5 linked regions of the Saccharolobus solfataricus genome follow. The protein of the gene in region 1 binds, or shares a complex with, the protein of each later gene. Links are inferred from orthologs where the notes say so. Each region holds a gene or a part of one and is shown in the gene's direction. Other genes may lie near its edges.

Region 1 (6,677 bases):
CCAAATCTAAAAATATTAGTTTTAGACTCCCTAGGTGGAAACGATGCATTAGAGCAAGCTAAATACTTCGAAAATAATGTTGGATTCGATCTAGTAATATTAACTAAAGTCGATGCAGATGTAAAAGGCGGTGTAATATTATCGTTAGCTTATGAATTAAATAAGCCTGTTGGATATTTAGGAATAGGTCAGGCTTATGATGATCTAATTCCATTTAATGCCGAATGGTTCATTCAGAGATTATTCAGTTAACTTAAATACCTTAAACCAATTATAAATTACTGTGAGTTCAAATAAGATAATTAACTGGTTCAGAAGGCTTAGAGAGGATTGGAATAGAATAATTACAGTAGCGAGGAAACCGGATAGAAACTTTTTCTCACTTAACCTTAAAGTTACTTTACTAGTATTAGCCGTAGTAGGTGTATTAGCTTACATAATTCAACTTGCGTTGACATTAATTGGGGTGTAATTTTGTGGAAAAACCGAATATGAGAAACTATTATGCTATAAAGGTGGTTGGAGGGCAAGAAATAAATGTAGCTTTAATGCTGGAAGAAAGAATAAAAACTAATAATATTAAAGGAATATACGCAATAATTGTTCCACCCAATTTAAAAGGATATGTAGTTCTAGAGGCAGAGGGTTTACATATAGTTAAACCATTAATTGCTGGGATAAGGAATGCAAGAGGTCTTGCACAAGGTTTACTACCTAGAGATGAAATATTAAAGATTGTATCTAGAAAAACTGTAGGTCCTACTGTAAAACCTGGTGATGTAGTAGAAGTAATTTCTGGTCCCTTTAGGGGTACTCAAGCTCAAGTGATAAGGGTTGAGGAAGCTAAAGGAGAGGTAGTGTTAAATATTTTAGAATCAGCATTTCCATTACAAGTCACAGTTCCTCTAGATCAAATTAAGGTCTCAAAGAGGTGAATAAGGTGCCCATAAAAACAATAAAAATAATGGTAGAAGGAGGTAATGTTAAGCCAGGACCACCATTAGCGCCAACACTTTCGCAGTTAGGGTTAAATGTAGGAGAAGTTGTCAAGAAATTAAATGAGGCTACTAGTAGTTTTAAAGGCATGTCAGTTCCAGTTACTATAGAAGTCGATAGTAGTACTAAAAAATATGAGATAAAAGTCGGAATACCTACTACTACTGCATTATTATTAAAGGAAGCCGGTGCTAGTGAACCATCTGGAGATCCCGCACATAAAAAGATAGGTAATTTATCGTTAGAACAAGTAATTAAAATAGCAATTATGAAAAAACCGGGGTTAACTACTAAATCGTTAAAGGCTGCATTAAAAAGTATGCTAGGTACAGCTAAGTCTATCGGACTAACAGTGGATAATAGAGACCCTAAAGAACTAGTAAAGGAAGTGGAAGAAGGTAAATACGATGATTTATTAGCAAAATATGAGAATGAATGGAATGGGGTGAAAGAGTAAAATGCAAATTGTTGATAGAAGTAATCTTGAAGCTTCTCTTAAGCTAGCACTATCTCCCGAAAACAACCCTAAGAGAAACTTTGTCCAAAGCGTAGAGATAATAGTTACGTTTAAAGAAGTAGACATGAAAAAGGGAGACTTAAAATTAAGAGAAATAGTAGTATTGCCTAAGCCTCCGGAAAAAACAAAGAAAGTTTTAGTAGTCCCAACTATTCAGCAACTAGAGTACGCAAAGAAAGCCGAACCTAACACCATTTTAACCAAAGAAGAATTACAAAAACTTCAAGGGAACAAGAGGGCAATTAAAAAAATAGCTCGTCAAAATGATTGGTTTCTGATAGCCCCAGACTCAATGGCTTTAGTAGGTAGAATATTAGGTCCAGCTTTAGGTCCAAGAGGGAAATTCCCGACTCCATTGCCAAATACTGCAGACATCTCAGAATATATACTACGATTTAAGAGATCAACATTAGTTAAGACGAAAGATCAACCACAAACACAAGTATTTATAGGCACTGAAAGCCAGCAAATTGCAGACTTAGCTGAAAACGCACTAGCAGTACTAAACGTAATAGAATCTAAAGGGTACGCCCAAAAGGTAAGGAATATATATGTAAAAACTACTATGGGTAAGGTAGTAAAAGTAGAGTTAAGGTGAAAAGATTGGCTCTAGCCTTGAAACAGAGAAAAGTTGCCAGTTGGAAGCTTGAAGAAGTCAAGGAATTAACTGAACTTATTAAAAACAGCAATACTATACTAATTGGAAATCTTGAAGGTTTCCCTGCAGATAAATTACATGAAATTAGGAAGAAATTAAGAGGAAAAGCCACAATAAAAGTAACTAAAAATACTTTATTCAAGATAGCTGCCAAAAATGCTGGTATAGATATAGAAAAGCTTGAGCAATATTTAACTGGTCCAAACGTTTTCATATTCACTAAAGATAATCCATTCATAACTAACATGTTCTTTGAAAATTATAAATTAAGAAGGTACGCCATGCCAGGCGATAAGGCTGAAGAAGAAGTTGTAATTCCAGCTGGAGATACTGGGATGCCTGCAGGACCAATATTAAGCGTATTTGGAAAGCTAAAGGTACAAACTAAGGTACAAGATGGTAAGGTACACGTAGTAAAAGATACAGTAGTAGCGAAACCTGGTGATGTAATCCCTGCAGAGGCCTTACCAATTTTACAGAAACTTGGAATAATGCCAGTATATGTAAAATTAAAGATAAAAGTAGCGTATCATGAAGGTTTAGTAATTCCCGCTGAAAGTCTAAAACTTGATTTAGAAGGTTATAGGAGTAATATAACTGAAGCTTATAGGAACGCATTCACTCTTGCAGTAGAGATAGCGTATCCAACTCCAGATGTATTAAAGTTTACAATTAGTAAGGTATTTAAGAATGCGATCGCACTAGCATCTGAGATAGGCTACATTACACCAGAATCAGCCCAAGCGGTAATATCTAAAGCTGTAGCTAAAGCATATGCATTAGCTACCGCGATCGGCGGAAAAGTAGATTTAGGAGTACAGTTACCTACAGTACAACAGAGCCAGAGCCAACAACCTGCTGCAGAAGAGAAGAAAGAAGAAAAGAAAGAAGAAGAAAAGAAAGGACCAAGCGAAGAAGAAATTGCAAGCGGACTTGCATCCTTATTTGGATGATAAAAATTTATATAACCTAAGACAAAAATGTGGAGTGTGAATAAGAATGGAGTACATATATGCGAGTCTCCTATTACATTCAGCTAAGAAGGAAATAAGTGAAGATGCTCTAAAGAATGTACTAACTGCAGCTGGTATAAGTGTAGATGAGGTAAGATTAAAAGCCGTAGTAGCTGCATTAAAAGAAGTAAATATTGATGAAGTACTAAAGAATGCTGCAGCTATGCCGGTAGCAGTAGCTGCACAACCACAAGCAACTCAAGCACAACCTGCTGCAGAAGAGAAGAAAGAAGAAAAGAAAGAAGAAGAAAAGAAAGGACCAAGCGAAGAAGAAATTGCAAGCGGGTTAGCCTCACTATTCGGCTAAAATTCTTACAAAGGATAATAAAAGTAACACTTTTTCCGAGAAATAGTCACATTTTAAATTTGTTTTTATAATACAGAATTTAATTTATGGATTAGTCCCTTCCTCATGGAAATCTTAAATGAAATCTTAATGGCTATTTGTTTTAGAATCTAAATTACGAGAGGAGTCAGTTTTTAAGCTTTAGATACTTTTCTTTTTATTGTATGAAAGCTAGTGAAGAGGAGTACAAACTAAATTTTTTTATCAAAAATGATTTTAAGCGAAAAATATGCAAATCATGCCAAACACCATTTTGGACCAAGGACGATAAAAAAGAATATTGTTCAGATATACCTTGTACTGATTATTATTTTTTTGACATAAATATAAAAAGCCAACCATTAACAGTTAAGGAAGCCAGGGAGAAATTCCTTTCATTCTTTGAGAAGAGAGGACATACAAGGATACCTCCTAAACCAGTTTTGGCTAGATGGAGAGAGGACTTATACTTAACAATAGCGAGCATTGTTGACTTTCAGCCCCATGTGACTAGCGGCTTAGTTCCTCCACCCGCAAATCCCCTAGTGGTTTCACAACCTTCAATAAGATTAGAAGATATAGATAATGTGGGAGTAACGTTTGGAAGGCATTTAACTACGTTCGAAATGGCCGCACATCATGCCTTCAACTATCCAGATCGTTATGTGTATTGGAAGGACGAAACGACAGCATATGCCACAGAATTCTTCACAAAGGAGTTAGGAATACCAGAAGAGGAATTAAACTTCAAAGAGTCGTGGTGGGAAGGAGGAGGAAACGCCGGACCTTGCCTAGAAGTTACAGTAGGTGGATTAGAGTTAGCAACATTAGTATTTATGCAATATAAGATAACTGATAATGGTGATTACATTCCACTGAAATTAAAAATTGTAGATACCGGGTATGGTGTGGAAAGGATTGCATGGGTAACACAAAAGACTCCCTCTGCATTTCATGCGATATATGGTAATTTAGTATACAAATTCTTTGACAAAATAGGAGTAGCTTACATAGATGAGACACTACTAAAAGTAGCATCTAGATTTGCTGGTAAGATAGACCCAGATAACCCAGATACTATAAAAATTCATAGACAAATGGTTAGCAAGGAATTAGGAATTGATATCAAGAATGTTGAAGAAGAATTAGATAGGGCAGCTAAGGTATTTCAGATCTTAGACCATACGAAAACAATAATGCTAATGCTAGCTGATGGTCTAGTTCCTTCCAACTCTGGTGAAGGATATCTTGGCAGACTCGTTATAAGAAGAGCCTTAAAAGTACTAAGATTACTCAAATCGGATGTAAGACTGTATGAACTAGTAAAAGAGCAAATAGGCTTCTGGAAAGAAGATTTTCCGCAAGTATTAAAGAATAAAGATTACATATTAGACGCAGTGGAACTAGAACAACAGAGATTTGAGAAGATTTTGGAAAAAGTTCCATCTATAGCCTCAACTTTAGCTAGAAAGAGCGAAATTACAACAGAAGACTTAATACAAGTTTACGATTCTAATGGCGTTCCCCCGGATCTACTAGAAGAGGAACTAAAGAAAAAGAGAGTAAAATTTGAACTACCGCGTAACTTTTACGCATTAGTAGCTAAGAGACACCAAACCTCAACAATCAAAAACGTATATGATAAGGTTAAGTTGCCCAAGGATTTATTAGAATATATTACTACACTACAACCAACTGAAAAATTATACTATAAAGACCAGTATATGAGATCTTTTGAAGGAAAAGTGTTGGGAATCTATAAGAACTACTTGATTTTAGATAAGACCACATTTTATCCAGAGGGAGGAGGCCAATTAGGTGATACTGGCCTCATAATTGATGAAAAAAGTAGTAAAAGATATGAAGTTGTAGATACGCAGAAAGTAAACGATGTGATAATACATGTACTAAAGGAGGAGCCATCAACAATAAAGGTTGGAGATAATGTAAGAGGGGAAATTAATTGGGAAAGAAGGTATCGTTTAATGAGACATCACACAGTAACACACGTAATACTTGCAGCCGCTAAAAAAGTATTAGGTGACCATATATGGCAAGCTGGAGCTGAAAAAACGCCAGAAAAGGGAAGACTAGATATTACTCATCATAAAGCTTTAACTGAGGAAGAAGTTAAGCTAATAGAGAATTACGCAAATAGTGTAATATCAGATAGAAGACCAGTTAAACCTTTAGAAATGAACAGAATGGAAGCTGAAATGAAATATGGAGTATCGATATATGAGGGTGGAGTACCTAATTCTGCAACAATCAGATTATTGGAGATAAAGGACTGGGATATAGAGAGTTGTGGAGGAACTCATGTAAGTAATACTAGTGAGATAGGAGCCGTGAAAATAATTAACGTGGAGAGAATACAAGATGGTATAATAAGACTTGAATATGTTGCGGGACCAGCGTTAGTTGACTATATTAGGGAAACTGAAGCAAAAATTGCTGAAGCTTCGAAAATAATAGGTACTTCTCCAGATCAACTACCTAGCAGATTGAGAAGAATACTTAATGAAGTTGAGAAAAAAAATAATTTAATAATCCAATATAGAAGAATAGTTGAAACTGAATTGCTAAATAGTCTGAAGCCTTACGAAATTAACGGTAATAAAATATATATCATAGAGGGATTAAATGACGAGGAGGAAAACAAGGAGATACTAAGAAAATTAACTTCCACAGATAATACTATTGCAATATCCATCTCTGATAATAGATTACAAATTGCCACGTCTAAAAATATGAGAGTAGATAAGATAGTAGAAGAATTACTAAAGGGAGGAGGAAAAGGAGGAGGAAAAGGTACATTTGCAAACGTAATTCTAAGTAGTAAAAAGAGTAAAGAAGAAATAATAGATATAGTAAGAAAATCGCTATAAGAGAATATTATGTATTTCACAGATGTTTTTAGGGAGGCTTATTTGGATTATAAATATTTTTTAAATAGAGACTATTCTAGAAAGGTTGTCCTTGATATAATAGCTGCTAAATACAACTTATCTAGCTTAGAACGACTCTTATTATATCGCTGCGTACATTCCGATAAGGAAATAGAAATAATTAAAGGAAAAATAAACAACGAAGAAAGAGAAGTTGTATTGGACGGATATAATTTAGCTTTAACACTAATTTCTGCGATAAATAATGACGAGTTATATC
Region 2 (6,627 bases), 330 kb from region 1 along the record:
AAGTTAGATGAATTAAAGTTAGAGCTAATAAAACTTAGAGTACAATCTAGAATGGGAACTTTAAAGAATACTGCAAGTATTAGAAATACAAGAAAAGATATAGCAAGAATATTAACAGTTTTAAGTGAGAAGAAAAAAGTTAAAAGAGAAAAAGTAGAGAATAAATAGTATTTTTATATGTTATATGATTTTAGATTACATTAATTCTAGAATAAAGATTTTATGGTATACGGATCCTTTTCTAATTTCTAGAGAAGGTGTTATTGTATTAGAGACGGAAAAAACGTTTTTGATTAAATTAGAAGAGAAGAACAAGTTTATAAGGATATTTAAAGCTCATGGTATATTTGAGATAACTTTTAAAGGTAAGTCTTTTATAATAGCTGGCTATAAGCTGGTAAGAAAACCTTGGAAAAGAATTTAGGTGGGTTAGATGGTATCTAAGGGAAAGACGGTAAAGGACCCGGGAATACCTAATATTACTATTCCCGAGAAGGTATGTGAAGATGAAGATTGTCCTTATCATGGATCATTGAGAGTTAGGGGTATAACATTAGAAGGAGTAATTGTAAAGTATAGAGGTACTAAAGCTGCAGTTATAGAAAGGCAATACTTATACTATGACTCGAAGTATAAGAGATATGAAAGGAGGAGAAGTAGGATCCATGCCCATGTACCGCCATGTATTAATGTTAGAGAGGGAGATAAAGTTATAATAGGCGAATGTAGACCTCTTTCTAAATCTATAAGTTTTGTTGTATTAGGCAAGGTGAGTTGAAGTGTCAGAAAAGATTCAAGTTTTAGGATCCAGAAAAGGTTTAACGCCAGCTCTCCAACATTATTCGGTAGTTAACGTTGCTGATAATAGTGGAGGAAAGGAAGCTATGATAATTGGCGTATATGGTTATAGAGGTGTTTTAAGAAGAGTTCCATTTGCTAACATTGCTGATATGGTTATGGTGTCAATTAAGAAAGGAACGCCAGAGGTTAGAAAACAGAAGTTTAGAGCAGTAATCGTGAGACAAAGAATGCCATATAGAAGACCCGATGGTACGTGGATTTCTTTTGAGGATAATGCAGTAGTTATAATAAATCCAGATGGAACACCAAAAGGTACTGAGGTTAGGGGACCGATAGCGAGAGAAGCAGCTGAGAGATGGCCAAAAATAGCTAGTCTCGCTACATTGGTGGTGTAAGAGATATGGTATCTCTTAAACCTTCTAAACAAAGGAAATTACTATATACTTTACCATTGCATCAAAGAAAGAAGCTACTAGTTGCTAAAGTATCTGATGATATTGCGTCTCAATATGGTATAAAACGTATTAGAGTAAGAAAAGGAGATACTGTTAGGGTAATGCGAGGAGGTAATAGTGGTAAAGAAGGAAAGGTAGTTGAAGTTAATACTAAGACCGGAAGATTAGCAATAGAAGGAATAACGAGAAAAAAAGTTGATGGAACACCAGTATATGTGTGGATTCATGCGTCTAAAGTGATGATAACTAAGCTAGATCTGAGTGATCCAAGAAGACGGGAAAAGTTAGAAAAATCTAAGAAGTGATGGAAAAATGGCGCATATAACAAGATTTGAAGCACCTTGGTTTTTAATGATAAGTAAAAAACAATATAAGTGGACGGTTAGACCTAATGCTGGACCTCACTCTATTGAGAAAAGCATACCTTTAGCTGTTGTAATTAGAGATTATCTGAAACTTGCGGGGACGATAAGAGAGGCTAAGCATATAATATTTGATGGCAAAGTTTTAGTGGATGGTAAGGTAAGGAAAGACTATAAGTATCCTGTTGGACTTATGGATATTGTTTCAATTCCCTCTGCTGACCTATATTTTAGGGTTCTTCCAGATAATGTTAGGTTCATGAGATTTTCCAAGATATCTGCTGATGAGGCCCGGTATAAGTACGTTAGAATTATAAATAAAACTACGATAAAGGAAGGAAGAATTCAGCTTAATCTAGAGGATGGAAGAAATATCCTTGTAGATAAAGAGACTGCCAAGAATTTCAAAACGCTTATGACGTTAAAGATCGAATTACCTAGCCAACAAATATTAGATTCATTCACTATCTCAGAAAGATCATATGCGATTTTCGTAGGAGGTAGAAACGTCGGTATTCACGGTATTGTTAAGAATATAAATTTGAGTAAGTTTAAGTCTAGAAAATACAGTGTGATAACCTTAGAAAGTAGGGACGGTAATACTTATCAGACTAATATTATGAACGTAATGAGTATAGGTAGGGAAAAATCTGACTTGAGAGTTGATTAAAATGGCAGAGTCTACTTTACCTCTTAGCCAGAATCCAATGAGGAAGGTTAAATTAAGCAAGGTTACTGTTAACATAGGACTAGGTGAGTCTGGAGATAGGTTGCAAAAAGCTTATCAACTTTTACAAGAGCTAACGGGAGCCAAACCAGTATATACTATTTCCAAGAAGACTATAAGGGAGTTTGGAATTAGAAAAGGTCAAGAAATTGGAGTTAAAGTGACTTTGAGAGGTGCACAAGCTGAGGAATTCTTAAGAAAGGTATTAGAAGCTATAGGATACAGATTAAAGAAGAGTAGCTTTGACGATTATGGTAACGTATCTTTTGGCATTGCGGAACATGTAATTTTGCCCGGTGCAAGATATGATCCAGAAATAGGTATATTCGGAATGGATATAGCTATTACACTTGAGAGGGCTGGCTATAGGATTTCTAGAAGGAGAAGAAAGAAGGCTAAAATTCCAAAGAGGCATAGGGTTACGAAGGAGGAAGCTATGGAGTTTTTAAGAAATAATTTTAATGTACAGTTGGTAGAAGGGTGAGTGAAATGGGTAAATATAAGCCTCCGGCTGAGAGAAAGTATGGAAAAGGAGTTCAATCTTGTCAAAGATGCGGAAGTAAGGATTCTGTAATTCAAAAATATGGGATTTATTTGTGTAGGCAGTGTTTTAGAGAAGTCGCGTATGAATTAGGATTTAGGAAATATTGGTGATAGGTCATGGTATTCGTGAATCCGTTGGCAAATGCATTAACGTCCATATATAATAATGAGATGAGAAGGAATAAACAAGCTATTATAATGCCAGCATCTAAATTAGTAATAAATGTTTTAAGAGTTATGCAGAAGGAAGGTTATGTAGGAGAATTTGAATATATTGATGATGGAAGATGGGGAAAGATAACAGTACAGTTGTTAGGAAGAGTTAATAAGTGCGGTCCAATAACTCCACGATATCCTCTTAGTTATAGACAGATGATTGCGTTGCCAGATTACGTTAGACGTTATCTACCATCGAAAGAGATAGGCATAATTATTGTTTCGACATCTAAAGGTGTAATGTCCCATAAAGAAGCTGCAAGATTGCGAATAGGTGGGGTAGCACTAGGATACGTGTATTGAGGTGTTTTAATGCAGATAGTAATTTTGAGGGAAGAAATCGAAATCCCGAAAAATGTTGTTGTTGATCTAAAGGGGTCAATAATTAAGATAAAGGGACCTAAAGGTGAAGTAGTTAAAGATTTCAGCTTTGCAAAGGGTATACAAATTAGTTTAGATGGGAATAAAATAGTGCTAGAGACTACTTTTGCTAATAGACGAAAAAAGGCTGTCTTCTATAGTATAGTTAGTCACATTAAAAATATGATAACTGGCGTAACAAAGGGTTATAGATATTACCTTAAAATTATATATACGCACTTTCCAACATCTGTAAAGGTAGTAGGGAATGAAGTTCAAATAACTAATCTAATAGGTGAGAAGAATACTAGAAGGGCACAAATATTGGAAGGCGTCAAGGTTACCGTGAAGGGTGAAGATATAGTTGTGGAGGGTCCGAATTTAGAGGCTGTTGCTCAGACTGCAGCTAATATCGAGTCGGCTTCAAAGATATCTGGTTTTGATAGACGTATCTTCTCGGATGGAATTTTCATCTATAAAAAAGAGGTGATTGAATGACCGAAGGAAGAATTCAGTCGTATAGGAAAAAGATTTATGTAATAAGGCAGAAGCTTAAGGCAAAGAAGCCTAAGTTCTTGCGGTATGATTCTGATAAGTTCTACAGATTAGGAAGACAAGAAAAATGGAGAAGACCATATGGAAGAGATAATAAGACTAGATTGAAAGTTAGGGGATTCCCAGCAATAGTGAGTGTAGGTTATAGATTACCTAAAAAGGTTAGGGGATTCCACCCAAGTGGATTAAGGCAAGTTATAGTTCATAATGTTAATGAACTAGTTAAGGTTCAGAACCAAAAGGACAACGTTATTGTAACTATATCTTCTTCAGTTGGTTTTAAAAAGAGGCTTGAAATTCTAAATAAAGCTAGGGAATTGGGTCTGAAAGTAAGTAATGAGGGTGTAGTTACATGACTAACTTGAAAGCGCAAAAAAGATTAGCAGCATCGATTGCAGGGGTAGGTATAAACAGAATTAAGGTCGTTGAGGATTACATTGAGGATGTTCAAAGCTCATTAACCAGAGATGAAATTAGAAATTTAATAAAAGATGGTAAGATTATAGTCCTAAAAAAGGTTGGAATAAGCGGTGGTAGATTAAAGGAAAGGCGAAAGAAGAGGAGCCTTAAGAGCGAAGGAAAGAAGTCAGGGAGCAGAAAAGGCAAGAAGGGAGCAAGGGCTAATAGTAAACAAATGTGGGTTAAAAGGGTAAGAAAAATAAGAGCTTATCTAAAGTGGTTGAGAGATCATAAGGTTATTGATAGACATACTTACAGGGAATTATACTTAAAAACGAAAGGCGGCAACTATAAGGGAGTTTCTGATGTCAGAAATGTCCTAATACAAATGGGGAAAATTAAAGGGTGAATAAATTGGCCAATGGTCCTAATTATAAGGTAAAACCCAGAAGAAGAAGAGAAGGAAAAACTAACTACTATAAAAGATATGTCTATGTTATAAGTAAACAAACAAGGTTTATTGTAAGAATAACAAACAAATACGTTATAGTCCAGATTGCAAAAATCGATCCTAAAGGCGATATTATGATTGCTAGTGCTCATTCAGCTGAACTTGCTAAAAAGTTCGGATGGAAGGGTGATGAAAATAACACTCCAGCTGCATACCTGACCGGATATTTAGCAGGCTTAAGAGCTATAAAGAGAGGTGTAACTGAGTGCGTGGCGGATATTGGGCTTCATGTACCATCTAAGGGTAACAGGGTGTTTTATGTGATAAAAGGTGCAATTGATGCTGGATTGAAAATTCCGATAGGCGACATAAGTATAGAAAATGATAGAATAAAGGGAGAGCATATAGCAAAGTATGCTGAGAAGTTAAAATCTGAGAATTCGGACTTATATAGTAAATTGTTTTCAAGGTATTTACAAAGGGGACTAAACCCCGAGAACTTGCCTTCTCATTTTGAGGAAATATTAAATAAGATTAAATCTTCTGGTGGTTAAAATGGCAGAGGAAGTACCAAGTTTAAATATAGAAGAATGGAAACCACGAACCTCTATAGGTAGTCTAGTAAAGGAAGGAAAAATATCATCTATAAAGGAACTATTTGATAGGAATCTTCCTATTACTGAACCAGAAATTGTAGACGTGCTACTACCTAAACTAAAATATGAAGTTGTAGATATTAAAGTAGTTCAGAAGCAAACTGATGCAGGAGAAATATCTAGATATAAAGTTCTAGTTATAATGGGCAACATGGATGGATATGTCAGTATAGGAACTGGAAAAGCTAAACAGTTAAGGGTTGCAATTCAGAAGGCAATTAGGGATGCTAAGATGAATATAATACCAGTAAGAAGAGGGTGTGGTAGCTGGCAGTGTACATGTGGTGAGCCACATAGTTTGCCATTTAAGGTAGTTGGTAAGGCGGGCAGTGTAGAAGTTGACTTATTGCCTGCACCTAAAGGTACTGGATTAGTGGTTGGAAGCGTACTAAAGACCTTGTTAACTTATGCTGGTATAAAGGATGCTTGGTCTACCACAAAGGGTGAGACTAGAACTACAGAGAATTTTGTTAGAGCTGGATACAGTGCACTTTATAATACATATAAATTTGTTACTTTACAGGATTGGGTTAGGAAGAGGTAAGCAGAAGTGGTGGAGTTATTAGGCATAATTAGGATTAGAGGTTGGGCGAAGGCCCCTTGGTATATTAATGAAACATTAAATATGTTGAGATTAAGGTATAATTTCAATACCATGGTATATCCAAAAACGTCTCAAATACTTGGTATGCTGAATAAAGTTTCTCCATATATTACATGGGGTGAGATAGATCCAGATACTTTAAAGCTACTAATTATAAATAGACTTGAAACGGTAAAAGGGGATAAGGTTTCGGATAGTTATGTGAAAGAAGTGTTGAAGATAGAAAATATTGATGCAATGGTAAAACAATTGTATGAGGGTAAAATTTACTTACATAAACTTGATGAATATTTCAAGTTGCCTATTCGCTTGCATCCACCTAGAGGAGGGTTTAAGGGGAGTGTTAAAAGGCCCTATAAAAATAAAGGTGAGTTTGGATATAGGGGAGATAAGATAAACGAATTAATGAGGAGGATGGTGTAAGGATGGTAGTAAGAAGAGAGAAAAAGAGTAGAAAAATGAGAGGATCACGAACAATGGGATGGGGTATTAGAGGGC
Region 3 (6,758 bases), 350 kb from region 1 along the record:
AGGTGACAATTATGGGTAAAGTCACGGGAATTTCGGGAAGGTTCGGAGCTAGATATGGATCTACTCTAAGGAAAAAGTGGAAAGAAATAATGGAGAAGAGGTACGATGAACATCAATGTCCCTATTGTAAGACTACCGGTAAGGTTATCAGGTTAGCTTCCGGGATATGGTATTGCAAGAAATGTAATTCTAAGTGGGCAGGTCTTGCATATACACCGTACTAGAATAGTTATAACTTCGTCTAGAGACCCTAGTATTAGGACAAGAAATTTTTTAAATGTTTTAACTTTTGTATTGCCAGATTCAGTTAAAATTACGCGTGGTAAAAAAAGTAAGATAGAAATATTTGAAAGGGCTATTAATTTAGGGGCATTATATTTATTGTTCGTATTAGCCAAGAATGGGAATCCACTAAGGATAATTGTTTATGATTTAGAGAGCCTCTCTATAAAATACTTTTTTAAATTAAGTGGTTTGTCGTTACCTTCTGACTACAACGTATCATTAAACCAGATAAAAGGGCATAGTAATGTGTGCATAAAACTAAACGAATGTGATTTTCTAAGGGATTTTCTAGTTGATATGAATATGTACAACTTAACAAATAATTGTGACGTTGTTGTGAACTCAAGGCTTATCCATACCAATATTTGTGAACTTCTGTTTATGTTAACTACGAAAAATATTAAGTTTTTGAAGATGATATTAGAAGCGTGAAAATACAGATTTCGCTCTATGTAGATAATTCCAATAAGATCGAACTACAAGAAATTATATATAATTCAATAATAATTGAAAAGATAGATACTAAATATGTAAAAATTAGGAAATCTCCTTTGCAGATTGAGATAGATGCACCATCAATTACAAGAGCTAGGGCTATAATGAACTCTTATATACTTTGGATCTATACAATTCTAAAGTCACTGGAAGAGGTGGAAAAAAGTGGCCGAGAAATTACCTCCAGAAGTTCAAGCTCAACTAGCTAAGTTTCAACAGTTAAAAGATCAGCTTGATAGATTATTGTTAGAAAAGTCTACCATAGAGAATGAGTTAAGGGAGATAAATAAGGTATTGGAAGAGTTATCCGTTCTCAATGCAGATGCAACCATTTATAAGATTGTTGGGAATCTATTAGTTAAGTCAGATAAGACATCAGTAGAAAAGGAGCTTAATGATAGGAAGGAATTGTTAGAACTCAGATCGAGGACTTATCAGAAGCAAGAAAGTATTTTAAGAAAGCAACTAGAAGACTTGCAGGCTAAAATAAATGACATGCTATCGAAGTATTATCCGCAAGGTGGCCAAACAGGTATAAAAGCTTAAGCAAAGTAACTTATTAGTGTTATGGTAATTAGAATTTATGCTGATGATAGGGAAAAGGCTAGTGGCATACCAGAATTATTAAAGGAGTTAGGAATTACAGTAATATTTTCTCAACTTACTGTAGCTGATTATGTAATAACTGATGATGTTGCAGTAGAGAGGAAATCAGTAAATGATCTAGTAAATTCAGTTTTTGACAAAAGGTTTTTTGACCAAATTAGCAGGCTTTCAGAGGTTTATCGTTTTCCAATATTACTCGTAGAGGGCGATATTAATGATATTAGGAAGATAACTGAAAAGTGGAGAGCAATTAACAATGCGTTAATTTCTGCTACAATTGATTATGATGTTAAAGTGTTTTATTCTAGGGACAAAAAAGATACGGCAGAAGTTTTGAAAAAAATAGCTGAAAAATTCCAATTTGGTGAAAACAAGAGTAATCGAATTAGTTTACATAATAAGGCTAAATTGGAAAGTGTTTCTGATATACAACTTTACATTGTAGAGTCTTTTCCTAATGTTGGTTCTATCCTAGCCGAAAGGCTACTACTTAAGTTTGGAACTATACAGAATATTTGCAATGCATCTATATCAGAACTGGAAAAAGCACTAGGTAGTAGGAAAAAAGCTGAAGATATTTATAAAATTTTAAGGACGCATTATTCTAAAACTAACTTAGATAATGATAGTAAGAAAACTACCTCTTTATTTGATTTCCTTTAGATTTTTTAGTCTCTTTTTTAGCATTACCTTTTAATATGGGTCTAAATAAGTTTAAGTGCAAGAAGTTGGTGATTTCATTTGCCTAGATATAAGACAGTAGAGCAAGTTCTAAGCCTAATGAAAGATAGAACAAGAGTTAGAAATATAGGTATAATTGCTCATGTGGATCACGGAAAAACCACAACTAGCGATACGTTACTGGCAGCATCAGGTATAATATCTCCTAAAGTAGCCGGCGAAGCTTTGGCTTTAGATTATTTAAACGTAGAGCAACAGAGAGGTATAACAGTAAAGGCTGCTAACATTAGTTTATATCACGAAGCGGAGGGTAAAGGTTACGTCATTAATCTAATTGATACTCCTGGGCACGTTGATTTCAGCGGAAGAGTTACAAGAAGTCTAAGGGTTTTAGATGGTTCGATAGTAGTTGTAGATGCAGTAGAAGGAATTATGACACAAACTGAGACAGTATTGAGGCAAAGTTTAGAAGAGAGAGTTAGACCAATTCTATTTATAAACAAAGTAGATAGATTAGTAAAGGAACTAAAGTTAAGTCCCCAAGAAATGTTAAATAGGTTATTAGATATAATTAGACAAGTTAATAATTTAATTGATATGTATGGAGAACCGGAATTTAAAGAAAAATGGATGATTAATCCACAAGCTGGAAATGTGATATTTGGGTCTGCAAAAGATAAATGGGGATTTAGTTTACCTATGGCACAGAAAAAAGGAATTAATATGAAGAATGTTATTGATGCGTACACTGCTTCTGATAAGTCTAAACTTGAAGAATTAGCCGCACAAGCTCCCATTAATGAAGCATTATTAGATGCTGCTATAAAGTTCGTTCCTAATCCTATTGAAGCGCAGAAGTATAGGATTCCAAAAATCTGGAAAGGGGATCTAGATAATGAATTAGCTAAAGCAATGTTAAATGCTGATCCGAATGGTCCCATAGTATTTATGATAACCGATATGAAGGTTGATCCTCATGCAGGGTTAGTGGCAACAGGTAGAGTATTCTCAGGTACCCTTAGATCTGGTGAGGAATTATGGTTAGTTAACGCTAAGACTTCACAGAGGATACTTCAAGTAAGCTTATACATGGGTCCAACTAGAGAACTTGCGGAGGAAATTCCAGCAGGCAATATTGCGGCAGTATTAGGTTTAGACAGGGCCAGATCCGGAGAGACAGCAATTTCTGTTGGTTTCAGTAATGTCCAAGGAAGTTTTGAAAGATTACATTACATATCTGAGCCCGTGGTTACTATAGCTGTAGAGCCTAAGAATCCTAAAGATTTAACTAAGATGATTGATGCATTGAGGAAGCTTAGTATCGAAGATCCAAACTTAGTGGTTAAGATAAATGAAGAAACTGGAGAATACTTGCTATCTGGAATGGGTTTCTTACATTTGGAGGTATCATTACAATTATTACGTGAAAATTACGGTATTGATGTAGTTACTACTCCGCCAATTGTTGTTTATAGGGAAAGTATAAGAGCCAAGAGTCAAGTATTTGAAGGGAAGTCTCCAAATAAGCATAATAAGTTCTATTTGAGTGTAGAGCCTTTGAATGACAAGACTATAGAGCTAATAAGTAATGGTACGATAAGGGAGGATATGGATAGCAAAGAAATGGCAAAGATATTAAGAGATGAAGCCAGTTGGGACTATGATGAGGCTAAGAGGATTATTGCAATAGATGAAAACGTTAACGTGTTTGTAGATTTAACTAGTGGCGTGCAGCACTTGAGGGAAGTTATGGATACAGTACTTCAAGGATTTAGGTTAGCTATGAAAGAAGGTCCTTTAGCTCATGAGCCAATTAGGGGAGTTAAGGTTATCCTACATGATGCTGTAATACACGAAGATCCAGCCCATAGAGGACCAGCACAGATATATCCTGCAGTTAGAAACTCTATATTTGCTGGATTCTTAACTTCAAGGCCGACTTTACTAGAGCCAATACAGAAACTAGATATAAGAGTACCTGCAGATCTTATAGGCAACGTCACTGCAGTCATAACTAGAAAAAGAGGTAAAATCCTTGATGTTTCTCAAATAGCTAACATGTCTAGGATAACTGCTGAGATCCCCGTTTCGGAGTCATATGATATGGCAAGTGAGCTAAGAGGTTCCACTGGAGGTAGAGCATTCTGGGGTACTGAGTTTAGCAGATGGGCTCCAGTTCCAGATAGTATCTTACTGGATGTAGTTACTAAGATTAGAGAGAGGAAAGGGTTACCTAAAGAATTGCCAAAAGTGGAAGATTTCTTGTCGTGAGTCAAATTGTCAATTAATTACAAATTATTTAACAATGTAAAGGCAGTGCTTTTTGATTTTGATGATACATTAGTTGACTTTAGTTCTAAGGCGAAAGAGGCATTAGATGCAGTAAGTAAGGATATATATACTTACATAAAGGAAAATTATCAACAAGAGATTAACATAAATATAATTAGAAAATTAGTAGAAGAGGAAAGTCGGAAATTAGATAGTCAAGGAGAGTATAATAGAAATAAATGGTGGGAAAATATTCTAAAATCATTAAACATCGTTCACATAGATAAGTCTCAGCTCTATGATTGGACTAGTTTGTATTGGTCAATTGCAAGTCAAACTGAACCTTATGAAGATGCAAAGGAAATAATAGAATATCTAGATAGTAAGGGATATAAACTTGGTCTAGTTACAAATAGTGATGGAGAAGGCGGGAATAAAAGTAGTAGATTAAGAACTTTTCCTTTAATAGATAAATTCGATTTGATATTGATAGCTGGAGAGGGGGGTATTAGACCAAAGCCTAATCTAGAGCCGTTTATAATATCATGCGAAAAGCTTTCAGTGGAGCCTAGTTCGTGTGTTTTTGTGGGAGATGAACCAGTAAAAGATTGTTTAGCAGCTAAGAAGGCTAATATGATTAGTGTGCTAATAGACAGAGAAGGTAAAGTGAAGGACGCCGAACTTTATGCAGACTTCGTGTTATCCAGTCTTAAGCAATTAGAAGAATTTCTTTAATATAAAATAAAGCTGATTAATATATTCTGTAGTTATTAATTCCTTTAATTCATTAATATAATATAAGTAAAACCTATTATATATTTCATCATTTCTTAGTCTCTTAATACATCCTAGATCCTCAATACAAACATCATTTTTTCTTGCTATATTTAGTCCCTTAATTTTGTGAAATAATTCAACTTTAGAATAAGGTTGATTAAACGCTAGTATGCCTCCGTATAATTTTACTATTTTTCTATACACCTCCGTATAATTTTTATCGAGTATGTCCTTCACATTCACTAAGTATGATTTTAGTTCTGCTGGTAATTCCCAAAGATTGTTTTTAAGTTGGTCTCTCATTTCATGTGTTTTATACTCTATATTTTCATTAATTATTTTATTAATTGTATCTAATATTGTAGTTACATTTGAAAATACATTTGGTTTATCAGTTTCTATAATATCGTATTCCCCATGATAGTGGATATTTCCTAAACTCTCTATTGTAATGCTTGGAATTCCAGCTTTTATGTATGAATACCCATCGCTATAAATTTCTGGACTTTCAACAACGTTTTTAAAGTATTTTCTAGAGAGTTCTAGAAGTCCAGGTACAGTTTTTAAAACTAAACTTTCCTCACTTATATTATCCATGTTGATGTTAAGCAGAATATCATCAACGTTTTTGTAATTTTTCAAAAATTCTCTAGAACCGTGAGACCATGAGAATGTTGAGAAATTGAAAGAGCCGGATTCTTCTGCAGTAAATGAGATTAAATGGGTTTCATAGATATTAGACCTAAATTGTCTTAATAAAGCTACTGCTAAAAGATTGTCTCTCTCCCCTATAAACCAATGATCGTGATGTGCAGTAATATGTATTATTTTATTTTCATTTCTAGAATTTCTTATGGCTTCTACGATATAACCTGTCGCAAAAGGGTTTAAGTCAGTTTTCAGCGAGATTCTGCACTTACCCTTTATATAGGGAAAATCGTTCTCTTTAACATAAAATGCTGGTATTGGTGGTGGATAACTGGGTTTATGACTTAGAAGATCTCCGTACTTTATCATGAATTTTCTTTTCTCATTGTCTAGTGAAAAGATAATTCCTAAACAATTATTCTCTACTGCCTCTATATACAATTTATTTATTTCATAGAGATTTTGGATTCTAACTTTAATTAAATTTCTACCATTACAATCTTTAAAGTTATCTACTACATCTGCTTCAATCTCGGTAGACAAAGAATAGGGTAGCGAAATGGCATCTATCAATTTTGACTCGCATTCAAATATTAGTTCTTTCTGTTCCCAATTGAGCACTCTAATTGGGATTAATCTAATTTCGTCACTATTATCTTCTAGTATTTTTCTAATTTCTTTCACTAATTTTGTTTCATTCTTCGATCCCGTTATTATTTCACCGTAATTAGATAAGGTTTTTAGATAATGCAATAGCACAAGTCATTTATGAAGAAGTTTTTAAAAATGTTCTTTCCTCATGATGGAATATACGAAGTGTTAGTTGGTACTTCAGGGATAAAACCTATAATAAAACCACTTGGCATAATAGTTGAAGCAAATGAACTTAGGTCTAAAATATACAAGAGCACACTAACTTATTCTAATCTTGAAAAAAATAATAAATGTTCTATACATGTAACCTTAGATACAACGTTTTTCATCCTTTCCATGCT
Region 4 (6,632 bases), 110 kb from region 1 along the record:
ACTGGAGAGAAGAATAGTGTATTAGCAAGAGCTGCATTTGAAGTTACTGTAAAACATCTTTTAGATGCTGCGGCTAGAGGAGATGTAGAAGAATTTAAAGGTGTAGTAGAAAACATTATAATTGGTCATCCAATTAAACTAGGTACTGGAATGGTTGAATTAACAATGAGGCCGATATTAAGGTGATAAAAGTGTCAGAACAACAAGTTTCATTTGAAGGAGAGTTAAAATCACTTTTGAAAACTGGTAAAGTTATTTTTGGTGCTAAGAGAGCGATAAAATATATAAAATTAAGTAAAGTGAAGATGGTAATTGTTGCATCGACATTAAGAGGAGATCTTAAACAAGATATAATGCATTATGCGAAGTTATCTAACATACCTGTATATGAATACAAGGGTAGTGGCTGGGATCTTGGAACACTATGCGGTAAACCGTTTATGATTTCTACAATAAGTATTATTGATGAGGGAGATTCCAAAATTTTAGATATTATAAAGGAGAGGTGATTTTTTCTGCCAGAAATTAGATTAACTCCAGAGGAGATACGTTACATTTCCTTATTTCAAGAAGTGACAAGAGCTAATGTGAGAGATTGTATTATCGATAATGAAAACAATAGGATAATATTTCTAGTAGATTCAAAAGATATGGGAGTCGCTATAGGTAAGAGCGGTATTAACGTTAAAAAGTTAAAGAAAATTATAGGTAAAGATATAGAACTAGTAGCTTATAGTGACAATTTAGAGGAATTGGTAAAAAATCTAATGAGCCCAGCTAGAGTTAGAAGTGTGAAAGTAGTAAATACTAGTTCTAAAAAGTCAGTATATATAAATATAGATCCTCAAGATAAAGGATTAGCAATAGGTAAGAATGGTAGGAATGTAGCAAGAGCAAAGCTAATTTTAAAGAGGTATATGGATATTGATAATGTGGTAATAGTTTAAAGGGGTTGGAAAAGGTGGTTAAAAGCAAGTCACCTAAGGGGATATACGCTGCTAGGAAGTTAAGACTAAAAAGATTAAAATTCAGAAGAAGTCAAAGAAAGTATAAGACGAAGATACTAAAGTTAAAGGAGAAATATGATCCATTAGGAGGAGCTCCAATGGCAAGAGGAATAGTTTTAGAAAAAGTAGGAATAGAATCAAGGCAACCAAATTCGGCGGTTAGAAAATGTGTAAGAGTTCAGTTAGTAAGAAATGGCAGAGTTGTTACTGCATTTGTGCCTGGGGACGGTGGAGTTAATTTCATTGATGAACATGATGAAGTTATAATTACTGGAATTGGAGGTACATTAGGTAGATCAATGGGTGACTTACCTGGAGTGAGGTATAAGGTTATAATGGTAAACGGTGTATCGCTAGACGCGTTATATAAGGGTAAGAAGCAAAAGCCAGTCAGGTAACTATTTTGTATTCTAACATTATAAAATATTAGAAGCAATAAGTTGTAATTGTAATAGTAAAATGAACAATTCTAAAATTTTTGTTGTCCTTCTCTACTTTCCTTTTCTTGTTCATCAACTAATCCTTTCTTAACGAAAATCGGCTTATTTGAAATTATAGCAAGAAATATTGCATGACTTGGTATCATTCTTTTCTGAATTATTACACCATCAAATTTAAATTCAACTGTAGCTACGTAAACTCCCGTATCCCTTATCATATCGTCTATAATAACTTTTTCTATATGCTTGGAAAATTCCTCGGTGATTTCTGGTATAAACGAGATGATATCATATATATTTTCTCTTTTATCGCCAAACTCCTCCTCTTTATTCCCTTTCGTTTTATTTATTGCTATAACGATTTCTGCAGGTACGCTGAATAGATAAAATTGTCTTCCGTCTTCCAAATAACATACTATAGTTGGTATACCATGAAGAGGCATAAAGAATGCGTCAACAGAATTAACTTTTATATAATCCTCGTCCTTGATTGGTTGAAGACTCATCACGTATACACTACATATACTTATGTATCATAAATTTAAATATCCAAATCATAGATACCATTAAGAGGTAACAAATAGATGTCCTTAGAGAACTTACAATTAGACATCAAAGTGTTTGGTAAGTGGGATACTAAAGTTGAAATCAGAGATCCTAGCTTAAAGAAGTACATTTCTCTAATGCCAGTTTATTTGCCACACACTGGGGGTAGGCATGAACATAGGAGATTTGGTAAGGCTAAAGTTCCAATAGTTGAAAGGCTAATAAATCAAATAATGAGACCTGGTAGAAATAAAGGAAAAAAACACTTAGCATATAATATTGTTAAATTAGCATTCGACATAATTTATTTAAAGACTGGTCAAAACCCAATCCAAGTATTAGTTAGAGCCATAGAGAATAGCGCACCTAGAGAAGAAGTTACTAGAATTATGTACGGTGGTATAGTGTATTACGTCGCAGTAGACGTATCTCCACAAAGAAGAATAGACTTAGCCTTAAGGCATATAGCTACCGGTGCTAAGGATGCATCGTTCAATAATCCAAAACCTATTGAGGAAGTTTTAGCAGAAGAAATAATTGCTGCAGCAAACAATGACTCTAAGAGTTTTGCAATTAAAAGAAAAGAAGAGATAGAAAGAATAGCCTTAAGTTCAAGGTAAACTTTTATTAACTCTATCACTATATCGGTTAAGAGAGTGTTATAAATGTCTCAAAAGCCTCACCTTAATTTAATAGTAATAGGTCATATCGATCATGGTAAAAGCACACTAGTGGGAAGACTACTAATGGATAGAGGTTTCATAGATGAAAAAACAGTGAAGGAAGCAGAAGAAGCTGCTAAAAAATTAGGTAAAGAATCTGAAAAGTTCGCATTTCTACTAGATAGACTAAAAGAAGAAAGAGAAAGAGGTGTAACAATAAATCTAACATTCATGAGATTTGAAACTAAAAAGTACTTCTTTACAATAATTGATGCTCCCGGTCATAGAGACTTCGTAAAGAACATGATAACTGGTGCTAGCCAAGCAGATGCCGCAATTCTAGTGGTTTCAGCTAAGAAGGGTGAATATGAAGCTGGAATGAGCGTAGAAGGACAAACAAGAGAGCATATAATTCTAGCCAAGACCATGGGTTTAGATCAATTAATAGTTGCAGTAAACAAAATGGACTTAACAGAGCCACCATATGATGAAAAACGTTATAAGGAGATTGTTGACCAAGTCAGTAAATTTATGAGAAGTTATGGATTTAATACAAATAAGGTTAGATTTGTACCAGTAGTTGCACCTGCAGGCGATAACATAACTCATAGATCAGAAAATATGAAATGGTATAACGGTCCTACCTTAGAAGAATATTTAGATCAGTTAGAATTACCACCAAAACCAGTAGATAAACCATTAAGAATTCCAATTCAAGACGTCTACTCAATCTCTGGAGTAGGTACTGTACCGGTAGGTAGAGTAGAAAGCGGAGTGTTAAAGGTAGGTGATAAGATAGTATTCATGCCAGCAGGCAAAGTAGGTGAAGTTAGGTCAATAGAAACTCACCACACTAAGATGGATAAAGCGGAGCCAGGTGACAATATTGGATTTAACGTTAGAGGTGTTGAAAAGAAAGATATAAAAAGAGGAGATGTTGTAGGTCATCCGAATAATCCACCTACTGTTGCTGATGAATTCACTGCAAGAATAATAGTAGTATGGCATCCTACGGCCTTGGCAAATGGCTATACACCAGTGATTCACGTTCATACTGCGAGTGTGGCATGCAGAGTTTCAGAATTAGTATCAAAACTAGATCCAAGAACTGGTCAAGAAGCAGAAAAGAATCCACAGTTCTTGAAACAAGGAGATGTAGCGATAGTCAAATTCAAACCAATTAAGCCACTATGCGTAGAGAAGTATAATGAGTTCCCACCACTAGGCAGATTCGCGATGAGGGATATGGGTAAGACTGTTGGAGTAGGAATAATTGTTGATGTAAAACCAGCCAAAGTAGAAATTAAATAATTTTAATTTTTTATTGGTGATTTTATGCCTACAAAAGCTAGAATTCGATTATGGAGTACTAACGTTGAGAATTTAAATTATGTTATAACGCAAATAAGGGGTATCGTTGAGAAAACAGGGATAGAAATGAGAGGTCCAATTCCATTGCCAACTAGCAAACTAGAAGTTCCGATTATGAGACTTCCTCATGGAGAAGGAAGGAAAAAGTGGGAAAAATGGGAAATGAGGGTACATAAAAGATTAATAGATATTGCAGCAGATGAACGTGTGATGAGACAGCTAATGCGAGTGAGAGTACCCGAGGACGTTTACATTGAGATACAATTGATATAAATCTTTTTACTCTTCTATAATATAGTAGAGTGCCGGGGTGCCCGAGCGGACTAAGGGGCTGGCCTGGAGAGCCAGTGGGGGTTTCCCCGCGCGGGTTCAAATCCCGCCCCCGGCGCTATTTAAATTTATATAAAAAATTTACATTAATGATCTGACTCTTGTTATTGTATTGAGTAATTTTATTCATAAATAATAAGGTTCTCAATGAATGTATGAGAAGTGGAGTAAAGCTTGGGCTATATAGTAGGTTAGGCCATAAACTCTAAAATCTAACTATAAGTTCTCTAGTTAACGCTAGAAGATGCATGGTTATTTTAGTGAATGATAACAATAACTTTAAAGGTACTATAGAGTATATCTTAGATAGCGGGGTAAAGTAGCGGGGTGGGCTAGCCTGGTAAGGCCGCGGGGCTCATATACTCTTTAAAGCACGCGTTGGGAAACCCCGAGGTCCCTGGTTCAAATCCAGGCCCCGCTACCATATTATTTCTCGTCTTATGTGATATTGGAGGATTTTAGCAAGCGAAGGCTTTTTAAGTAAGTTATTAGTAGATACTCATGCATACGTAAAGTTGCCGCGGTAGTCTAGTGGTCTAGGATGGGGGCCTGTCGAGCCCCTGACCCGGGTTCAAATCCCGGCCGCGGCGTATTTAAATTGTGAACCTTGTACATATCTTTATTATATTTATGAAGAATGAGGGTGAAAGATTTTAAAGCGAGGAAGGAGTTAGAATGAATACTATACTTTATATATCTGTGTTGTACTATCTGATTTTGATGATGACGAAAAGCCGTTTTGAAATAATGATATGGCGAGGCAGCCACTGATGATTTATGTTGGTATCGATCCAGGTAGTGAGACTTATGCTTTCGCCTTTGTTGATGAACTAGGGAATTTGATCAAATATTTTGAAATATGTACAGATCTAGTAGAGAAAAGCTCTATATTTTTAGCCAAACTAATAGCCGATTATAGACCTATGGCAGTGGCTTTGCCTTCTGGTCATGGTCTACCTTTCTACAATATTAGAAATATTAACAATCGAGAAATATTTATCCTTACGTTAAAAGATCCATTATCTCATGGCCCTTTAAGAGATTTCTTACTAGCTTCAAAACAATATTTGTCTTTTTATAATTCTTTTACGATTCCCTCAGTTATTGAACTAAATAGTCTACCTAATGATAGGAAGGTAAATGTTATTGATAAGGGCACTGCAGATAAGGTTGCTTCTACATTTTTCTATAGGGTTTATCTTAAACTAGATAATTTTATTCTAGTTGAAATGGGAAGAAGATTTACTGCAATTGTTATCGTTATTAACGGTAAGATAGTTGATGGTTATGGCGGAACCTATTTATCTGGTTTAGATGGAGAAATAGCTTATCTTCTTCATAAATATTCTAGGATAGATAAGTCAACTGTTTATAATGTTGGTAGGAATTTAGAGCTTACCAGAATTATAGTGGAATGGTATAGTGATAAGTATAAGTTGCCGATTATAGTATCTGGATATAATAAGAACTATTTGGAGATTGGTAAGAAATATGATTTTAAGTTTAAGGAAGCAGCAGTCGGTGCGGCATTTATCGCTAATGCGTATTCTGGTGGGCTTCTACGTCATTATATTAGTATGTTGGATAGTAGTGGGACTCCAATCTCGTTTGTGAGGTTGAAAGAATGGGACGAGATTATTTCTTGGATAGAGACATTATAATTGATAAAGAGGGTAACGTGTATACTGTTTTAACCAATTATAATCCCCCTGGTTATGTTTTTGCCTATTTAAAATATGTTTATACCGGCAAAGGTATTTGGAATGGATATGAGAGGATATTTAAGAAGTATGGTGTTCATAATCTAATCAAGATTAATCAACGGTTTAATTTTGAGAGTTGCTATGATGCATCTTTTCCTATAGTTCTTCTATCTAATATTTCTAGACATTTAAAGCCTGAAGAAAGATTACGAGAGATATTAAAGAAGAGTGTCAGTGATAGTATAATTTATGCTCTTATCAGTTTTATAGAAGAATATGTAAGAGTTAACGATATAGGTGTTACTGGATCTATTTTACTAGGTAATTATCACAGCAATTCTGATATTGATATAATAATATATGGGCGTAAGAGTGCATTAGATTTCATTGAATCTTTTGATGGATTTGAAAAAGATTCTGAATGGATTATCGAGGCTAATGAGAATTACGGTATAAATTTCTCAAGTTTACTGTATGATAATAGGAGACGAGGGATATATAGGGGTATAAAGATCTCTGTACTTTTTGCCGATGATAAACCTTGGAGATATTGTAACGATATTTGTAAAAAAA
Region 5 (2,876 bases), 330 kb from region 1 along the record:
ATTGTAAGAATAACAAACAAATACGTTATAGTCCAGATTGCAAAAATCGATCCTAAAGGCGATATTATGATTGCTAGTGCTCATTCAGCTGAACTTGCTAAAAAGTTCGGATGGAAGGGTGATGAAAATAACACTCCAGCTGCATACCTGACCGGATATTTAGCAGGCTTAAGAGCTATAAAGAGAGGTGTAACTGAGTGCGTGGCGGATATTGGGCTTCATGTACCATCTAAGGGTAACAGGGTGTTTTATGTGATAAAAGGTGCAATTGATGCTGGATTGAAAATTCCGATAGGCGACATAAGTATAGAAAATGATAGAATAAAGGGAGAGCATATAGCAAAGTATGCTGAGAAGTTAAAATCTGAGAATTCGGACTTATATAGTAAATTGTTTTCAAGGTATTTACAAAGGGGACTAAACCCCGAGAACTTGCCTTCTCATTTTGAGGAAATATTAAATAAGATTAAATCTTCTGGTGGTTAAAATGGCAGAGGAAGTACCAAGTTTAAATATAGAAGAATGGAAACCACGAACCTCTATAGGTAGTCTAGTAAAGGAAGGAAAAATATCATCTATAAAGGAACTATTTGATAGGAATCTTCCTATTACTGAACCAGAAATTGTAGACGTGCTACTACCTAAACTAAAATATGAAGTTGTAGATATTAAAGTAGTTCAGAAGCAAACTGATGCAGGAGAAATATCTAGATATAAAGTTCTAGTTATAATGGGCAACATGGATGGATATGTCAGTATAGGAACTGGAAAAGCTAAACAGTTAAGGGTTGCAATTCAGAAGGCAATTAGGGATGCTAAGATGAATATAATACCAGTAAGAAGAGGGTGTGGTAGCTGGCAGTGTACATGTGGTGAGCCACATAGTTTGCCATTTAAGGTAGTTGGTAAGGCGGGCAGTGTAGAAGTTGACTTATTGCCTGCACCTAAAGGTACTGGATTAGTGGTTGGAAGCGTACTAAAGACCTTGTTAACTTATGCTGGTATAAAGGATGCTTGGTCTACCACAAAGGGTGAGACTAGAACTACAGAGAATTTTGTTAGAGCTGGATACAGTGCACTTTATAATACATATAAATTTGTTACTTTACAGGATTGGGTTAGGAAGAGGTAAGCAGAAGTGGTGGAGTTATTAGGCATAATTAGGATTAGAGGTTGGGCGAAGGCCCCTTGGTATATTAATGAAACATTAAATATGTTGAGATTAAGGTATAATTTCAATACCATGGTATATCCAAAAACGTCTCAAATACTTGGTATGCTGAATAAAGTTTCTCCATATATTACATGGGGTGAGATAGATCCAGATACTTTAAAGCTACTAATTATAAATAGACTTGAAACGGTAAAAGGGGATAAGGTTTCGGATAGTTATGTGAAAGAAGTGTTGAAGATAGAAAATATTGATGCAATGGTAAAACAATTGTATGAGGGTAAAATTTACTTACATAAACTTGATGAATATTTCAAGTTGCCTATTCGCTTGCATCCACCTAGAGGAGGGTTTAAGGGGAGTGTTAAAAGGCCCTATAAAAATAAAGGTGAGTTTGGATATAGGGGAGATAAGATAAACGAATTAATGAGGAGGATGGTGTAAGGATGGTAGTAAGAAGAGAGAAAAAGAGTAGAAAAATGAGAGGATCACGAACAATGGGATGGGGTATTAGAGGGCAGCATAGAGATAGAGGTTCACAAGGTGGTAGGCAAATTGGTATGCACAAGGAGAAATGGTCATGGTTAGTTAAATATGGCAAAGGATGGTATGGTAAGCACGGATTCAGAAATCCAACTACAAAGTTAACAAGCGCTATTTCATTGAGGAAATTAAATGAGTTATTAGAAAGTGGTTATATAAAAATTAAGGAAATGGATGGAAAAAAGATAGTAGACTTAAACGAGTTAGGGTATAATAAATTACTTGGTGGAGGTAGTATAAGTATTCCCGTTACTATAAAAGTAGGTAAGGCTACTAATAAGGCAATACAGAAAGTGAAGGAGATGGGAGGAGAAGTAATATTAAGCCCAACTGAGTAATTTTTTTGAGTAAATTATGTCATTCATCGATTCACTCGCTACTCTTGGACAATACTTACCAGCAGTTACTAAACCCAAAGAGAAACCTTCACTTGGTCAAAAGTTAGTTTGGTCTTTAGTAGCAGTAATAATTTATCTGATAATGGCTTCAACACCACTATATGGGATAACATCAGCTTCTTTTTTCAAAAACCTTATTTTAGAGCAGATTATTTTCGCTTCTACTACAGGGACCTTAGCACAATTAGGAATAGGTCCTATAATAACTGCAGGTTTGATTATGCAAATACTAGCCGGATCTAAGTTAATAAGTATTGATCTAAATGATCCTGACGATAGGGTTAAATTTACAGAAGCGCAAAAGGGTTTGGCATTTATCTTTATTCTAGTGGAATCAGCTTTATTTGGTTACGTATTAGCTAGAACTTCAACAACCATAAATGCGTCAATATTATTCATTGCAGGGATAGTGATAGCTCAGCTTATTGTAGCCACATATTTGATCTTACTGTTAGATGAGCTGATACAGAAGGGTTGGGGTTTAGGATCGGGAGTTAGTCTGTTTATATTAGCTGGAGTTATGAAAATTATGTTTTGGGACATGTTTGGAATTGCTAGTGTTAGTTCCCAGAATTTACCGATAGGATTCTTTCCTGCATTATTTACCGCTTTAGCATCTCATAGTGACGTTCTTAATTTAATAGTTAATACTTCAACTAAAAATCTCTTTCAGCCAGATTTAGTTGGTTTAGTAACTACTATAGCACTGATAATTATAACAATTTATCTAACTACAATGACTATAGAGATTCCAGTAACTTCCC

Evidence for each region.
Region 2: rpl12p (region 1) and SSOP1_RS03635 share a complex: the UniProt entries of both Methanocaldococcus jannaschii proteins name them as parts of the 50S ribosomal subunit. The link is inferred for Saccharolobus solfataricus from one-to-one orthologs.
Region 3: the proteins of rpl12p (region 1) and SSOP1_RS03765 are in contact, whole or in part, in a crystal structure (PDB 5H7L), measured with the Pyrococcus horikoshii proteins. The link is inferred for Saccharolobus solfataricus from one-to-one orthologs. Residues at the interface, in WP_010886059.1 of Pyrococcus horikoshii: Leu100, Ala101, Gly102, Leu103, Ser104, Ala105, Leu106, Phe107, Gly108; in WP_048053510.1 of Pyrococcus horikoshii: Pro161, Met164, Met165, Phe168, Ser169, Ile172, Val195, Glu196, Phe202, Leu211, Ser212, Val213, Met216, Lys222, Phe223, Asn224.
Region 4: the proteins of rpl12p (region 1) and tuf are in contact, whole or in part, in a crystal structure (PDB 3WY9), measured with the Pyrococcus horikoshii proteins. The link is inferred for Saccharolobus solfataricus from one-to-one orthologs. Residues at the interface, in WP_010886059.1 of Pyrococcus horikoshii: Glu96, Glu97, Leu100, Leu103, Ser104, Ala105, Leu106, Phe107, Gly108; in WP_010885563.1 of Pyrococcus horikoshii: Lys125, Glu126, Phe129, Arg132, Thr133, Lys165, Leu166, Thr169, Lys324, Gln326, Leu359, Ala360, Ile369, Glu372, Ile384, Ile422, Ser423, Gln425.
Region 5: rpl12p (region 1) and rpmD share a complex: the UniProt entries of both Methanocaldococcus jannaschii proteins name them as parts of the 50S ribosomal subunit. The link is inferred for Saccharolobus solfataricus from one-to-one orthologs.

What each region holds. Positions count from the first base shown.
Region 1 is NZ_LT549890.1:292,341-299,017, reverse strand. Bases 1,928-4,830 are described here. They hold rpl12p (50S ribosomal protein P1), read left to right. Parts: upstream 1,928-3,170; coding sequence 3,171-3,491; downstream 3,492-4,830. Other genes in these bases: alaS (alanine--tRNA ligase), read left to right, coding at 3,695-4,830; SSOP1_RS01705 (50S ribosomal protein L10), read left to right, coding at 2,108-3,124; SSOP1_RS01710 (50S ribosomal protein L1), read left to right, coding at 1,928-2,111. Outside these bases: signal recognition particle-docking protein FtsY, read left to right, coding at 1-252; SSOP1_RS01725 (protein translocase SEC61 complex subunit gamma), read left to right, coding at 284-472; SSOP1_RS01720 (transcription elongation factor Spt5), read left to right, coding at 477-935; SSOP1_RS01715 (50S ribosomal protein L11), read left to right, coding at 941-1,453; more of SSOP1_RS01710, read left to right, coding at 1,455-1,927; more of alaS, read left to right, coding at 4,831-6,397; SSOP1_RS01690 (DUF434 domain-containing protein), read left to right, coding at 6,407-6,677. UniProt on the Methanocaldococcus jannaschii protein: Forms part of the ribosomal stalk, playing a central role in the interaction of the ribosome with GTP-bound translation factors.
Region 2 is NZ_LT549890.1:621,035-627,661, reverse strand. What follows is about bases 3,775-6,627. They hold SSOP1_RS03635 (50S ribosomal protein L18), read left to right. Parts: upstream 3,775-4,832; coding sequence 4,833-5,423; downstream 5,424-6,627. Other genes in these bases: SSOP1_RS03620 (uL15 family ribosomal protein), read left to right, coding at 6,555-6,627; rpmD (50S ribosomal protein L30), read left to right, coding at 6,076-6,552; SSOP1_RS03630 (30S ribosomal protein S5), read left to right, coding at 5,425-6,069; SSOP1_RS03640 (50S ribosomal protein L19e), read left to right, coding at 4,372-4,827; SSOP1_RS03645 (50S ribosomal protein L32e), read left to right, coding at 3,959-4,375. Also shown: rpmC (50S ribosomal protein L29), read left to right, coding at 1-168; SSOP1_RS03690 (ribonuclease P protein subunit), read left to right, coding at 185-424; SSOP1_RS03685 (30S ribosomal protein S17), read left to right, coding at 434-778; SSOP1_RS03680 (50S ribosomal protein L14), read left to right, coding at 780-1,196; rplX (50S ribosomal protein L24), read left to right, coding at 1,202-1,561; SSOP1_RS03670 (30S ribosomal protein S4e), read left to right, coding at 1,569-2,288; SSOP1_RS03665 (50S ribosomal protein L5), read left to right, coding at 2,290-2,829; SSOP1_RS03660 (30S ribosomal protein S14), read left to right, coding at 2,835-2,999; SSOP1_RS03655 (30S ribosomal protein S8), read left to right, coding at 3,006-3,407; more of SSOP1_RS03650, read left to right, coding at 3,417-3,774. UniProt on the Methanocaldococcus jannaschii protein: This is one of the proteins that bind and probably mediate the attachment of the 5S RNA into the large ribosomal subunit, where it forms part of the central protuberance.
Region 3 is NZ_LT549890.1:637,611-644,368, reverse strand. The notes cover bases 1,749-4,732. They hold SSOP1_RS03765 (elongation factor EF-2), read left to right. Parts: upstream 1,749-2,127; coding sequence 2,128-4,338; downstream 4,339-4,732. Other genes in these bases: SSOP1_RS03760 (HAD family hydrolase), read left to right, coding at 4,345-4,732; xpf (3'-flap repair endonuclease Xpf), read left to right, coding at 1,749-2,049. In the rest of the region: SSOP1_RS03790 (50S ribosomal protein L37ae), read left to right, coding at 12-224; SSOP1_RS03785 (Brix domain-containing protein), read left to right, coding at 205-717; SSOP1_RS03780 (KEOPS complex subunit Pcc1), read left to right, coding at 714-989; SSOP1_RS03775 (prefoldin subunit beta), read left to right, coding at 946-1,326; more of xpf, read left to right, coding at 1,348-1,748; more of SSOP1_RS03760, read left to right, coding at 4,733-5,073; SSOP1_RS03755 (M28 family peptidase), read right to left, coding at 5,056-6,522; SSOP1_RS03750 (DUF447 domain-containing protein), read left to right, coding at 6,532-6,758. UniProt on the Methanocaldococcus jannaschii protein: Catalyzes the GTP-dependent ribosomal translocation step during translation elongation.
Region 4 is NZ_LT549890.1:183,894-190,525, reverse strand. What follows is about bases 1,955-4,812. They hold tuf (translation elongation factor EF-1 subunit alpha), read left to right. Parts: upstream 1,955-2,658; coding sequence 2,659-3,966; downstream 3,967-4,812. Other genes in these bases: rpsJ (30S ribosomal protein S10), read left to right, coding at 3,991-4,299; SSOP1_RS01095 (30S ribosomal protein S7), read left to right, coding at 2,032-2,613. In the rest of the region: rpoA2 (DNA-directed RNA polymerase subunit A''), read left to right, coding at 1-186; SSOP1_RS01115 (50S ribosomal protein L30e), read left to right, coding at 192-509; SSOP1_RS01110 (NusA-like transcription termination signal-binding factor), read left to right, coding at 516-947; SSOP1_RS01105 (30S ribosomal protein S12), read left to right, coding at 962-1,405; SSOP1_RS01100 (bifunctional nuclease family protein), read right to left, coding at 1,477-1,953; SSOP1_RS01065 (DUF1464 family protein), read left to right, coding at 5,127-6,017; SSOP1_RS01060 (nucleotidyltransferase), read left to right, coding at 5,981-6,632. UniProt on the Methanocaldococcus jannaschii protein: GTP hydrolase that promotes the GTP-dependent binding of aminoacyl-tRNA to the A-site of ribosomes during protein biosynthesis.
Region 5 is NZ_LT549890.1:619,849-622,724, reverse strand. It holds rpmD (50S ribosomal protein L30), read left to right. Parts: upstream 1-1,138; coding sequence 1,139-1,615; downstream 1,616-2,876. Other genes in the region: secY (preprotein translocase subunit SecY), read left to right, coding at 2,069-2,876; SSOP1_RS03620 (uL15 family ribosomal protein), read left to right, coding at 1,618-2,052; SSOP1_RS03630 (30S ribosomal protein S5), read left to right, coding at 488-1,132; SSOP1_RS03635 (50S ribosomal protein L18), read left to right, coding at 1-486.